Regions from separate parts of the Macrococcus sp. CoH-51_TC_04 genome, predicted to be linked through region 2. Evidence: predicted binding sites of a transcription regulator. Region 2 holds the regulator's gene; each other region holds the start of a gene.
The links. Region 2 encodes Rex, which represses fermentation and respiration genes when NADH is low (regulators of the CRP and FNR family bind a similar motif). Its sites were predicted from a motif close to TTGTGAAATATTTCACAA; they were not measured.

Region 1: the regulator Rex is predicted to act here: its motif matches at 2,732-2,749, upstream of pflB (formate C-acetyltransferase).
Region 3: the regulator Rex is predicted to act here: its motif matches at 2,138-2,155, upstream of ACZ2V4_RS01815 (cytochrome c oxidase subunit 2A).

What each region holds. Positions count from the first base shown of each region.
Region 1 is NZ_JBVGOY010000004.1:20,765-25,642, forward strand. It holds gene pflA (pyruvate formate-lyase-activating protein) at 1-389, opposite strand, end outside; gene pflB (formate C-acetyltransferase) at 425-2,674, opposite strand; gene ACZ2V4_RS05115 (GNAT family N-acetyltransferase) at 2,923-3,363, shown strand; gene ACZ2V4_RS05120 (cupin domain-containing protein) at 3,464-3,973, opposite strand; gene ACZ2V4_RS05125 (DUF5068 domain-containing protein) at 4,083-4,878, shown strand, end outside.
Region 2 is NZ_JBVGOY010000003.1:145,960-150,837, reverse strand. It holds gene tsaD (tRNA (adenosine(37)-N6)-threonylcarbamoyltransferase complex transferase subunit TsaD) at 1-131, shown strand, start outside; gene ACZ2V4_RS04775 (ABC-F family ATP-binding cassette domain-containing protein) at 526-2,445, opposite strand; gene ACZ2V4_RS04770 (redox-sensing transcriptional repressor Rex) at 2,597-3,229, shown strand; gene ACZ2V4_RS04765 (twin-arginine translocase TatA/TatE family subunit) at 3,242-3,430, shown strand; gene tatC (twin-arginine translocase subunit TatC) at 3,491-4,246, shown strand; gene ACZ2V4_RS04755 (GH32 C-terminal domain-containing protein) at 4,315-4,878, shown strand, end outside.
Region 3 is NZ_JBVGOY010000001.1:356,478-361,355, forward strand. It holds gene ACZ2V4_RS01810 (dynamin family protein) at 1-2,085, opposite strand, end outside; gene ACZ2V4_RS01815 (cytochrome c oxidase subunit 2A) at 2,217-2,384, shown strand; gene ACZ2V4_RS01820 (cupredoxin domain-containing protein) at 2,397-2,873, shown strand; gene ACZ2V4_RS01825 (b(o/a)3-type cytochrome-c oxidase subunit 1) at 2,945-4,600, shown strand; gene ACZ2V4_RS01830 (MsnO8 family LLM class oxidoreductase) at 4,647-4,878, opposite strand, start outside.

The DNA.
Region 1 (4,878 bases), on a different contig from region 2:
AAATCTGTATTTTCTTGTACAGGATCAAAGTGATTCATAAAAGCGGGAGTTTCATTAAAACATCCTGCTGATGTATCGATACAAGTATGGATACCTTCTGCCTTTAATCTTTTGAACAGTTGTTCTATAAACGGTAACTGGAGCAGTGGCTCTCCGCCACTGATCGTTACGCCACCGCCTGATGCGTTGAAGTAGGGGAGGTAAGGCACAATTTCTTCAACCATTTCTTCAGCTGTCACTTCGCGTGAAGGTGTTCCAATTTCCCAAGTATCAGGATTGTGACAGAACTGGCAACGAAGCAGACACCCTTGTGTAAATAAGATGTAGCGTAAACCAGGTCCGTCAACCGTCCCTAAACTCTCGATTGAATGTATATGTCCTTTAATCATTTAAATCCCCGTCCTTCTTGTTAATACTTATATCATTACATTTTTTCGTGGAATGTTCTAGAAATAACATCCAGTTGTTGTTCACGAGTTAATTTAATAAAGTTTACTGCATATCCTGATACACGGATTGTAAGCTGTGGATACTCTTCTGGATGCTCCATTGCATCGAGTAAAGTTTCTCTGTTGAACACGTTAATGTTTAAATGGTGACCATGCTGCATCGCATATCCATCTAATACTGCAACTAGGTTAGATTGCTGGGCATCGTCTTCTTTACCTAAAGATTTCGGTACGATAGAGAACGTATTAGAGATACCATCTTTACAGCAGTCATATGGTAATTTTGCTACTGATGATAATGATGCAAGTGCACCTTTAGTGTCACGACCATGCATTGGGTTCGCACCAGGCGCGAAAGGTTCTCCTGCTTTACGTCCGTCAGGTGTGTTACCTGTTTTCTTACCGTATACGACGTTTGAAGTGATTGTTAACACACTCATTGTATGCTCTGAATCACGATATGTTTTATGTTTGCGAAGTTTTGCCATAAATGATTCTACAAGTTCAACTGCAATATCATCAACACGTGGATCGTTGTTACCATATTGAGGGAATTCACCTTCAGTTTCGAAGTCGACAACAAGTCCGTTTTCATCTCTGATTGTTTTTACTTTCGCGTATTTAATAGCTGATAATGAGTCAGCTGCAACTGAAAGACCAGCGATACCTGTAGCCATCGTACGAATGACCTCAGTATCATGTAACGCCATTTCAATTCTTTCGTAGCTGTATTTATCATGCATATAGTGAATAACATTCAATGAGTTAATATATACGCCAGCTAACCATTCCATCATTTGATCGAATTGTTTGTATACAGTGTCATAATCTAAGACTTCATCAGTAATCGGTGCAAAGTTTGGACCTACTTGAGCGCCAGACTTTTCATCAATCCCACCGTTAATAGCGTATAACAATGTTTTTGCTAAGTTCGCACGAGCGCCGAAGAACTGCATTTGTTTACCAATCTTCATCGCTGATACACAACAGGCGATACCATAATCGTCACCGTAGCTCTCACGCATTAAATCATCGTTTTCGTATTGGATTGAGCTTGTTTTAATACTCATCTTAGCACAGTATTTCTTAAAGTTTTCAGGTAAACGCGTAGACCAAAGTACAGTTAAGTTTGGCTCTGGTGCTGGACCTAAGTTATCTAATGAATGTAAGAAACGGAATGAACTTTTCGTTACAAGTGGACGGCCATCAATACCAACCCCACCGATAGACTCTGTTACCCAAGTTGGATCTCCAGAGAATAATTCATTGTAGTCTGGTGTACGTGCAAATTTAACTAAACGCAACTTCATAATGAAGTGGTCGATAATTTCCTGAACTTCCATCTCAGTGATGGTACCCGCTTTAAGATCACGCTCAGCGTAAATATCTAAGAATGTAGATACACGACCTAAACTCATTGCTGCACCGTTTTGTTCTTTAATTGCAGCAAGGTATGCAAGGTAAGTCCATTGAACAGCTTCTTTGAAGGTCTCAGCTGGACGGCTTAAATCAAATCCGTATATTTCACCCAACTGTTTCAATTCGTTTAATGCACGGTACTGTTCAGATACTTCTTCACGTAAACGAATAATATCTTCGCTCATCACACTAGATAAGTTATGGAAATCTTTATGCTTTTCTTTCATTAAGAAATCCACACCGTATAAAGCGACGCGACGATAGTCACCGATAATACGGCCGCGACCGTAAGCATCTGGAAGACCAGTGATAACGCCGGCTTTACGGCAAGCTAACATTTCTTTAGAGTAAGCATCGAACACACCTTGGTTATGTGTCTTACGGTAATCTGTGAAGATACGTTCAGTTTCGGCATCTAACTCATAACCATACGACTCACAAGCTGCTTTCGTCATACGAATCCCACCGAACGGCTGCATTGAACGTTTGAAAGGTTTTTCAGTTTGAACACCAACGATTGTTTCCAGGTCTTTGTCTAAATATCCAGCATCATGAGAAGTAATGCTAGATACAACTTTAGTGTCCATATCCCACATACCACCACGTTCGCGTTCTTCTTTTGATAACTGCATCACTTGTTCCCAAAGTTTTTTCGTAGCTTCAGTAGGACCAGCCAAGAATTCATCTTTACCTTCAAAAAGTGTGTAGTTCAGTTGAATAAATTCACGCACATCAACGCGTTTGTTCCATTTACCTGATTTGAACCCTTCCCAAGCATTTGTTCTTTTTGTCTCTTCTTTAAACATATAAATCCCTCCAGAATTTTTTGTTCACCAATTCACAAACTCAGTATAACAAGGATTACGTGAAAAGTATCACAAAAATATAAAAAAATATAAAAAATGAAAAAACCCTTCATACCAGTACTTTAACTGTAATGATACAGAGGGTAAAAAAGAGATTATTATATATAACAGATTGAAACTTTTATTCTTATGATTCTAAAAAGTAGTTTTAAAAAATAAATACATGTACAATAATTGAGGTGATTACAATGAAAGAAATAACAAGCGAGGACCCGCTGATCGAGCAAATTGCATGGATACATGAGCAGATACCGAAATCCTATGATAGCCACTATGTAACGACTGAACTTGAAGTAAAACTCAGGACTGAATCTATACGATTGCTGATGAAATATAATCATGATCGCATCATTATAGTCGAAAAAGCACGATTATCAGCCTTTATCTGGTTTCATATTGGAGAGAAGACACATGTTAAGTCCTTATATGTCCATCCAGATGAACGCGGCAAAGGATATGCACATAGGCTTAAGCAATATGTAGAGAGATTATCATTAGCCGCAGATGTCCACTATATCTATGGACACGTTCATCCGGATAATCACGCTATGAGAAGACTTAACCACAAGCTTGGCTATAGGGCAGATGATAAATTGATGTATAAACATATTGAAATGCCATATGATTAGCACGTTATACATCGATGAAAGAAAGATTAGTTTTAATCAAGGGATTATTTAAAAATGGCGTTTCAGACTTTGTTGAGTCTCGAAACGCCGTTTTTCTACGTTAGCCACCTCTGACTGTACTGCACTGATAAATATTATGCCATTCTTTAAACATCGGGCCTGTACTTCCACCTACAGGGTCGGTGTCAGGTAATGGTACAGTATTGATGATCTTGTTTACTTCATTTATATTCTCATAAGATGTCAATGTTTGTGCTGCTGTTGTATCTGGATATGCACCTACAATAGTAAAATCGTCACTTTGTTCTAATTTTTTATGACCGTAACCTGCTGGTAATAATAGAACATCACCTTGTGTAACTTCAATATTTTGGCCGTTCTCCCCACCGATTAATAGTGTGGCACGACCACTTTTTACCCCAAGGACTTCATGCTGGTTGGGATGGAAGTGATGATAATCAAATACACCATTGGTCCATATATTATGCCATGCATTATTTTTAAAGCGTGTTTCGAAATGACTTTCCTCTGTATTATATATAATTACCGGCAGAATCATATGGTTGGGTGTAGAAGGGGATGTGGGTGTGTGTAATATTTTATATTTCATAAGCTATACCTCCTTTTATATGTAGTATACCCCTTGTAAAGGGTGTTAATACAATATATTTTATTGTTATTATGATAGAATATAGATATATTGTGAAGGTGGGATTGTATTGAAATATGTAACAAGTGTACTGGCACTTACTCTAGTGCTGAGTGCATGTGGTAATAAAGAGACAGACTTAAAGCAGTCTGTAGAAAAGCTTGACGCAAAAAAAGCGGAGCTAACGAAAGAATATCATGCGATTAAAGAAAAAAATGATAAACTAGATGAAAAAATAAAAGCAAATGAAGATAAATTAAAAGAGATAGAAGAAAAAAATGAAGCCGAAATTAAAGAACAGATCGCAAAAGAGGAAGCGGCTAAAAAGCTAGAACAGGAAAAGCGTAAGACGAGAGCTAAGCTAAAGAAAGAAGAACGATTAAAGCAGCAGCAAAAAGTTAAGGAAATGTTAGCTGCTAAAACGATGCCGAACACTATAGAGACAACAACGCACGGCAAATCGACACTTGTGAAGTCGATTGATAATGTTAATCTATCGATACATGATAACGGTGTTGAGAGCAATGTTAAGCGTCTACAGATTTTTAAGATTACAAACATAGAAAATCAAAAGGTTATTTTTAAAGGCGCATCTTCCGGTTATACACTTCTTTATGAAGTCCATACGAAAAATAATAATCAGGCTCCTGTCTACTATAATAATACGAGCAAGCTTGTAGTTGGAAAGACTGTCATTTATTCTGATGCGACATCATTTATTCCTCAGGAATTACAAGAAGATTTCGTGAAGTCTGAAGAACGGGCGTACAATGAATATGGGCCAAAGGAGTCTACAGTGAGCTATAAATCGATTGCACTAGATGAAAAGACATATCAAGCTTTAACACAAGATGGAGGAAAACTCT
Region 2 (4,878 bases):
AACTATTAATACCACCGTTAAATCTATGCACAGATAACGCGGCAATGATTGGAGCAGCAGCTTATTATCAATATATTGCAGGCAAGCTTGGAACGATGGACTTAAATGGACGTTCAAATATCGATCTATAGTTACAAAGTTGATAGTAAAGTAGCTGTCACAATAAAAAGGAAGTCATCGTAATGGATGACTTCCTTTTTATTGTAAAATCATAGCATAGAAATCTAATAATTTAGAAAGAATAATGCTTCCCATACATGCACGCTATGCCTAATTTATTATAAATTAACCGATAGAATATATATTGATTAAAAAACACGAACATACGTACTTGTACACAAGTTGTTAACAAAATGTGCATAACTATATGTCAATAGTACTTTTTACACATTAAAAGCGATATGTTTTTGCTGCAAATCTGTGGATAAGTATAATAACTTTGTGGATTACTTATAATATAACATTTTTATTGTGTATAACTGTGTGAATATCTGTTTTCAGAAAATAGCGTGTATTAATGAAAAATTATCCTTCTAATGCCATTTCGATGTCTGACCATTTTTCAAGTAATTTTTCATTTTCACTATTGAGTATAATAAGTTCTTCATTGAATGTGTTTGCTTTTTCGATATCACTGAATACTTCTGGCTTTGTAAGTTCGAGTTCAATTTCATTGATACGCTCTTCGTTTGTTTCGATTTGCGTTTCCAGCTTTTCTTTTTGTCGCTCTAGCTTTCTGATCTCTTTTTGGTTCGCTTTGAATGCGTTATAGTCGTTCTCTTTATTTACGGATTTCGTTTGTTCTTCTGCTTGATGTGCAAGTATGGCCATACGTTCTTCTTCTTTTTCAATGAAGTAAGAATAGTCGCCTAGGAACATACGCCCGCCCTCTTTATCCATATGGAATACTTTCGTTGCGAGTTTGTTGATAAAATAACGGTCGTGACTGACAAAGAGCAATGTTCCTGGGTAATGGATGAGTGCATCTTCCAGTACTTCTTTCGCATCGATGTCTAAATGGTTCGTCGGCTCATCGAGTATGAGCACGTTATGATTTTCAAGGCTAAGCTTTGCGAGCTGGAGTCGAGCTTTTTCGCCACCGGATAAGTCATTGATGATTTTCTTGACATCATCTTGTACGAATAAGAAACGTCCAAGCACAGTTCTGATTTCTTTCTCAGGCATTGCAGGATAGTACTGCCATAATTCTTCCAGCACGGTATTGTTCGATGAGAATTCAGCTTGTTTCTGATCGTAATAACCAATCGACAAGTTTGCACCGTAATGAACCTCTCCAGAAAGAGGCTTTAATAATTTAGCAATTGTTTTGATGAGCGTTGTCTTGCCGATGCCATTCGGGCCGATAAATGCGATTGCGTCTTGTTTAGAGACATCAAAGTTGATATTGGTTGCAAGAGGCGTTGAATAGCCGATTGCAAGATCAGTACAACGCAGTACGTCATTTCCTGTTTCTTTATCTATAGTAAAGCGCAGGTTCATTGAGTGGTCGTCTTGTTTTGGCATATCGATCTTTGTCATCTTCTCTAATACTTTGCGGCGGGACTTTGCCATGCCACTCGTCGATGCACGTGTAATATTCTTCTGTACGAATGTTTCTAGTCGTTTGATTTCAGCCTGCTGACGCTCATATTCGGCCTGCATCTTATCATAGAATTGATCACGCAGTTCAATAAATTTTGAATAGTTACCGGCATATTTCGTTACTTGTCCGAGCGCGACATCATATACTGTATTCGCAACCTTATCTAAGAAATAACGGTCATGTGAAATAATGACGATGGCACCGTTGTACGTCGTTAAGTAATTTTCCAGCCATGCAGTTGTATCCATATCAAGATGGTTCGTCGGTTCATCAAGTAATAGTAAGTCGGGATTATGAAGTAGCATCTCAGCAAGTGCGAGACGTGTCTTCTGTCCGCCAGAGAAGTTATCTATTTTCTTATGGAAGTCTTCTTCTGTGAAGCTTAATCCTGTTAAGACAGATTTGATCTTCGTTTCATATAAATAACCATCTTGTGATTCGAACTTTTGCTGCAGTCTTTCGTATTCTGCTAATTTCTCTTGATATGCATCACTCTGTGCATCTTCACTCTGTTCACTTAAGTAAGTGGCGATGCTATTTAACTCCTGCTGCATGCGCTCTAAATGTAAGAAGGGTTTCTTCATAGCCTCATAGACTGTACCTTCAGCATTTAAAGTCATCTGCTGTGTTAAGTAACCAACGTTTACATGTTTAGCAATAGACAGATGACCTGAATCGTAGTCTTCAGTTCCAGCAAGAATCTTCATTAATGTCGTCTTTCCGGCACCATTTCTGCCGACAATGGCTATACGGTCATTGGATTTAACTTCAAATTTTACATTTGAGAATATATTTTCACCTGAATAGGATTTTGTTAAATTACTAGCTTGTAATAGTATCACTTTGTTCACCTCTCTTTTATTGTACAGTAGTGTGATATCAGTGGGAATCATTTATCGTTAATTCATAATTTCACATAGTCATTTATTAGTATAGATGTTATAATTATATCGATGTGAAAGTTATCACAAAAAATAGAAACGGGTGAATAGGATGTCGAAGGACCAAATCAAGATTCCTAAAGCCACTTTGAAACGACTTCCTTTATATTATCGTTTTGTTAATACGTTATATAATTCAAATGTTGAACGAGTGAGCAGTAAGGAATTAAGTGAAGGATTACAGATTGATTCTGCAACAATACGCAGAGATTTTTCTTATTTTGGAGAACTTGGCAAGAAAGGATACGGATATAACGTTAAATTCCTGCTAAATTTCTTTAAGACGACGTTACAGCAAGATATGATTACGAAGGTCGCGATTATCGGTGTCGGTAATTTAGGGACAGCACTAGTGAACTACAACTTCTCGATTAATGATAGAATGAAGATAACAGCAGCATTCGATGTGAATGATGAAGCGATTGGTCGTAAGATTGGCAAGATTGAAGTTCAGGATATGAAAGAGTTTGAGAAGGTTGTAGAAGCTACAGGGATTCAAGTCGTTATCTTAACGGTTCCAGGTAGTGTTGCTCAAGACGTCGCAAATAGAGTGACAAAAGCACAAATAAAAGGTATATTAAACTTTACACCAGAACGTTTAAATGTACCGAGCGGAGTACATGTACATCACATTGATCTCGGCGTAGAATTACAATCATTAATTTTCTTTATGAAAAATCATTAGGGGGATAAATATATGTTTTTAGGTTTAGCATTATCAGGACCAGTTGTTATATTTCTAGGAATTATCGCTTTAATTATCTTTGGTCCTAAGAAATTACCAGAGTTTGGTCGTGCCATGGGAACATCTCTTAAAGAATTCAAAGATGCAACAGATGGCATCATGAAGGATCACGAAGATAAAGATAACAAAGATATCAAATAAATTGAAATTTTAAAGCGGCGATGTAGTGCCGCTTTTTGTATGAGGAGGTCAATTCCTTACATGAATAAAGATGATTTAACAGTAGTTGAGCATTTAGAAGAACTGCGTAAACGAATTATGACAGTCTGTTACTTCTTAGTAGCAGGCGTTATCGTCGGATTCTACTTCGGAAAGCCGGTCACAAAGTACTTGACGAAGGATGATGTGCCAAAAGAAATTACTTTACATTACTTTAAAGTAAGTGATCCGCTGACAATTTATATTACAGTGATTATGTTAATTGCACTCATCTTAATCTCGCCTGTTATTCTGTATCAAATATGGGCGTTTATCTCACCCGGACTGCATCCCAAAGAAAGAAGCGCTACGTTAGCATATATTCCGATCAGTATTATATTATTTCTTGCTGGGCTATTGTTCAGTTATTATTTAGTATTTCCTTACCTCATCTTCTTTACGTTAGGGCTCGCAAGCGAGATTGGTGTCAACCAGATGATTGGTGTAAGAGAGTACTTTAACGAAATGCTGCGCTTTACGCTGCCTTTCGGGTTTGTCTTTCAGTTACCGATTCTTTTACTGTTCTTAACACGACTTGGTATCGTCACACCGATGTTCTTAAGTAAGAACCGTAAGTATGCTTATTTTATTTTATTTGTCTTTGCCGCATTAATTGCACCTGCTGACTTTATGACGTATTTAATGTTCGCTGTGCCGATGTTACTGCTGTATGAAGTGAGTATCCAAATAAGCAAGATCGGCTATAGACAATATTTAAAAGGTGAACAGAAACTGATTGAAGAAGAACTTGAGAAGTAGTGACAAAGCTACTTCTTTTTTTATATTTTCTGATAGAATATAAGTAATATATTTCAAGGAGAATTATGATGAAGGAATCCCAGATAGTGCCATTAACAGAGCAGGAATTAGAGGAACTTGAAGCGCAAGTCGGCAGCAAGTTAGATGTGTATCCATCACAATTGAATTATAATATTGCTGACCATGGATTCGATTATCAGCCCGTCACCTTTATGCTGGATGAACAAGACCGTTGCCTATTAATCGGCAGAATTGGTGATGTACTTGCTACACCAAGGATTGTGTCAATCGAGGATGGACAGCTAAGACAACGGCCACTACTTTCTTCTAGTAGGCAAGGCAAACTTGAAACAGCAGAAGGTTACGCCACAAGGAAGAATGTTCGCCTGCATCCTTATGAAGGCAATAATTATGAACTTGTCGCTGAGATTATAGAGAATAATGCCTTAGAATATATACTTGAATTACGTGTTTCAAGAAAAGAGCGCACGGTATTGATCTATGACACAGAGAAAAGAATATTTACTGTGGATCGTTCGGATAGTGGTTTGATTGATGAACCCTATACAAAGTTTATTACGTTGCACGAACCATTGACAAAGTTACACTGCATTGTTCATAAACAGACGATA
Region 3 (4,878 bases), on a different contig from region 2:
TGATAAGTATGCTTTATAGTGATGATATTGTTTGATCACACCAGATGCGAAGCTTTTATCTTCATCAGAAAAATCATTTATCTTGTTTTTATTTTTTTCTATCCATGACTCAATGGTATTCATATTTTCACTTACTGAACATGATATCCCATTAAGCTTGTTAAGCAGCATATCTTCTGTCTTAAATGTTACAAAATGCTGTTGACCATAATACAGTTCGGTAATACTTGCTGTTGTAGGATTCGGAGAAGAAATTAAGATTCTTTCCTGTAACAACGCATTGATGAGGGCACTTTTACCCGCACTAAATGCTCCGAATACAACTATTTTAGTTTCATCATTGTGAATTCTATCAAGCTGTGCTTCTAGCTTACGCATATCTGATTTAAAATAGTCAACCGTTTTAAAGGTTTCATAGACTTCAATATTCAGTGAATCTTGTCTACCTTTTCTATCATTAATAATGCTCTGCTTGTTCACCACTTCATCAGTTTCATTAATAGACAATGTTACATACCTTCTATCTATTAATTTATCGATAGATTCTTCCAGATGAATATAGTAATGCATATAATTTTTAGTAGTGACTGACTCCATTAACTTTTCATTATTTAGATAATCATCAAATAGGATGCTTTTATCTGAAGTATGATTTGTAGTATTTAATTTAGACATATTTATACTTTTTATGAACTTTTCAAGCCAGACTTTTTGTTGCTGCACAATCTTTTTCTCTATGAATGTCTTTAATTGTTCAGAATAGATTAGAATATATTCTTTTGTAACTTCCGGCTGTGGTTTGCTCAGCGCTTTAACATCCTCTTTTGTAATATGATAGTAAATATCATCAAGTAACGCTGGTTGTTCACTATATTTCATATACTGTTCATAATAATTTTTTAGTTGGAAATTAATCTGTTTATCCAGTAGATCATTAAGCATTTCGATGACACTATCTATTTTTTCGTTTTGAATACTCTCAAGCTTTGCCTGTTTATTGAAGAATCCACCTACTTTATAGTTTGTAGCAAAGGTCTCAAGCATCGCACCTATCTTTTCCCTCAGTTCAAAAGGGATTAAATAAGCATTCTTAACAATGTTCCGTACTTCTTTTAATAATTGTTCCGTACGATTATCCTGTATCAATAGTTGCTGCTCACTGTTCAGACTCTGCTGTATATGAAGCTCATCTAGGGCATGAGATATGTCTGCTTCATCTACCTCGAGCTGTTCTAATAGCCTATCTTTTCTTTGATTTAGATAGTTTATCTGTGCGCGTTCAATATAATCGATGATTCTATTGTAGAAATCTCTATCTGCAGTTAACTCATTTACTTGCTGATTGAGTTGTTCCTTTAATTGATCAAACTGATTATGTTCAGAAGCGTAGATTGAAGTATAATAAATAGCTTCAACGTTTAAGTTCCACATCTTAATATTTTGTTCTACTTTTTCTTTGAATGCCGTAAAGAGTATTTCATTTTCATCATGTTTATCAATCTGATTAATCAAGAGAACAACTGGAACTCCCAGTTCATTCATCATCTTAATCTGGCTGAAGTTCTTTTCTGCGTTCACATGATTATATTCCACCGTATAAAAAACGATGTCACTGATGAGTAGATATTTCATTGTGCTCTGCTCGTGATTTTTGAACGTTGCATCAATACCTGGTGTATCCTGAATTACTGTACCTTCTGGGAATGCAAGGTTTTGTTTATGAATCTCTACCGATTCTATATCTGTATTCAATGTATTCACCTTTTTAACAGTGGCATAGCTTTCGACGTCACTGTATGTCTGGTTGTCCATATTTATTCTTATTAGATCTATGTTATCTCTAATAATTTGAGCGGTATTACTCGTTGTCGGAATCGGAGAGCTAGGTAAAATATCCTCATCACATATCTTGTTAATCAAAGATGATTTCCCTGAAGAAAAATGACCTATAAAACTTAATACAATATAATCTGAATAAACTTTTTTTATCACTTCATTGATTTGATTCAATAATAAAGTGTTGTCTGACTTTTCCACTTCTTTTTTCAGTTGATATAATCGTTTGATCTGCTCTTTATTATCCATGTTCTACCTCATTACCTCTTTATTTGTGAAAAATATAACGAAATATCCAAAAGTGTGATATTTATCACATTAATAAACCAGTTACTCTATTATTATAAAGAAAGAAAAGCTATTAAGAAAGGATGTTCAATGTGAATGATGATAAAAATTTGAATCAAACTAAAGATCCAATTCAAGTCAATGAAGACGTTCATCATGATTTAGATTTGCGTGGAACAATGGCTGCTGTACTTGCTTTAGGAGCAATATTTGTTATCACTTGGTTTGCAATTTTTGTACTATTTATAGAACGAATTTAGGAGGGGAATACATTGCATAAGTTTGAAAAAATCTGGCTTGGTCTAGGTATGGGCTCATTAATTTTATTTTTAGGGATTATTTTTGTTTCTGCATTACATAATGGTCATGAGCCTATCGCAAGCGGCCGTGAATTTATTGCGCCGGAGCTTATTGATAAAGATGAAGTATTTAGTAACCCAGGATTACATAAAGTTGAAGGAAAAGACTGGGATTACGAACTTGTGTTTGTTGTTTCAGCATTTAACTACAACCCAGGTAAAGTTGAAATTCCAAAAGGATCAAAAGTAAAAATTATAGCAACAAGTAGAGATGTTGTACATGGCTTTGAAATTGCACAGACAAATGTCAATATGATGATTGAACCAGGTCACATTTCTAAATTTATAAAAACTTTTGATAAAAAAGGTGAATATCTGTTACTTTGTAATGAATACTGTGGCACAGGTCACGCAGATATGAAATCAAACATTAAGGTGGTTGATCAATAATGAGCGAATATAAATTGGATAGTGGGACTTTTGATGAACGTGCTTCGTTCAGAAATCATCATAGAGAAGAAATGGAAAATCGAGTTGAAATGTCCAAACCAGATGGTAAGTTGATTATGGCTCATATGTATGTTGCGATAGTTTGTTTAATCATCGGTGGATTGGCAGGATTAGTTCAGACTTTAGTCCGCTCTGGAACTTTAGAGTTACCCGCTGGTATTGGATATTATCAGATTCTTACGGTACATGGGATCATTCTCGCATTAGTTTTGACTACATTCTTTATCATGGGATTCCAGACTGCTGCAGTCATTCGTACTTGCGGAAAGCTTAGTCCATTACAACGTAAGCTTGTGTGGATCGGTTTTTGGGTAATGCTAATCGGTACTGCAATGGCAGCAACAATGGTTCTACTTAATAAAGCAACTGTGTTATATACTTTCTATGCTCCACTTAAAGCGCATGTTATCTTCTATGTAGGTATGGCATTAGTTATTGTTGGTTCATGGATTTCTGCAGCTGGACAAATTATGCGTTACGCACAATGGAAAAAAGAACATAAAGGCCAAAAATCACCTCTTTTATCTTACATGGTAGTAATTAACAATGTCATGTGGATTGTATGTTCAATAGGTGTTGCTTCTACAGTATTATTCCAGATGATTCCATGGTCTCTAGGATTAGTTGAGCGCATCGATGTTTCACTTAGTCGTACGTTATTCTGGTACTTCGGTCATGCATTAGTATATTTCTGGTTACTGCCAGCCTATATGTCATGGTATGCAGTAGTACCAAAGATTATAGGTGCTAAAGCATTCAGTGATAATCTTGCGCGTATGAGCTTTATGTTATTCTTGTTCTTCTCAATTCCTGTTGGTATTCACCACCAGTTAACTGAACCAGGAATTGACGTTACATGGAAATATGTACAGGTCGTATTAACATTTATGGTCGTTATTCCTTCTTTAATGACTGCATTCAGTCTCTTTGCTACATTTGAAGCATATGGACGAAATAAAGGTGCTAAAGGCTTATTTGGATGGATTAAAACATTACCATGGAACGATGCACGTTTCGTGTTGCCGTTTATCGGAATGGCCGCATTCATTCCTGGTGGTGCCGGTGGATTAGTTAATGCTTCTGCTCAAATGGACCAGGTAGTACATAATACAATCTGGATTACAGGTCACTTCCATTTAACAGTTGCAACAGCAGTCATTTTAACGTTCTTTGGAACAATGTACTGGTTAATACCACATGCTACTGGCCGTGTTATGACAAAAGCAATGAATAAACTCGCTATCGCACAAGGTGTGCTATGGGCAATCGGTATGTCAATTATGTCTGGTGCAATGCACTACATCGGATTATTCGGTGCACCACGTCGTTCAACATATTCTGAATATGGCGGCTCTAAAATAGCAGCAGAATGGATTCCATATCAAGTAATTCAGGCGATTGGTGGAACAATTCTTTTCGTATCCATTATCTTAGTTGTTATCGTATTTATACAGCTTGCATTCTTTGCACCAAAAGGATACGAAGCATTCCCTGTGTCAGAGGCAATGGATGAACATGCACCAGTTTATAAATTCGTTGAAAACTGGAAGTTCTTGCTTGTTGTAACGATTGCATTAATTTTAGTTGCTTACACAGTACCTATTGGTCAAATGTTTATGGATCCACCACCGGGTGCAGCTGGTATGGGTGAAGGCAAACTCTGGTAATAAAAACCATCAAGCATACGCTTGATGGTTTTTATTTTTAATTTAATTATTCTTCACTATTGATCTCATCTATAATTTCTTTAATAGATCTGAAACTCTCTATTTTTAATGCAAAGTCAAAAGTATTGTTAATTACCATCAATTCATCAAATTGATATGTTTGATACAATCTATTAATCTCATTCTTAACTTCATCTTTTCTACCGATATAATATCGTCCTCTGTTCTTGTCAATGATACGTTTGTCCTGATCACTATAGTGCATTTTATTAACCTGC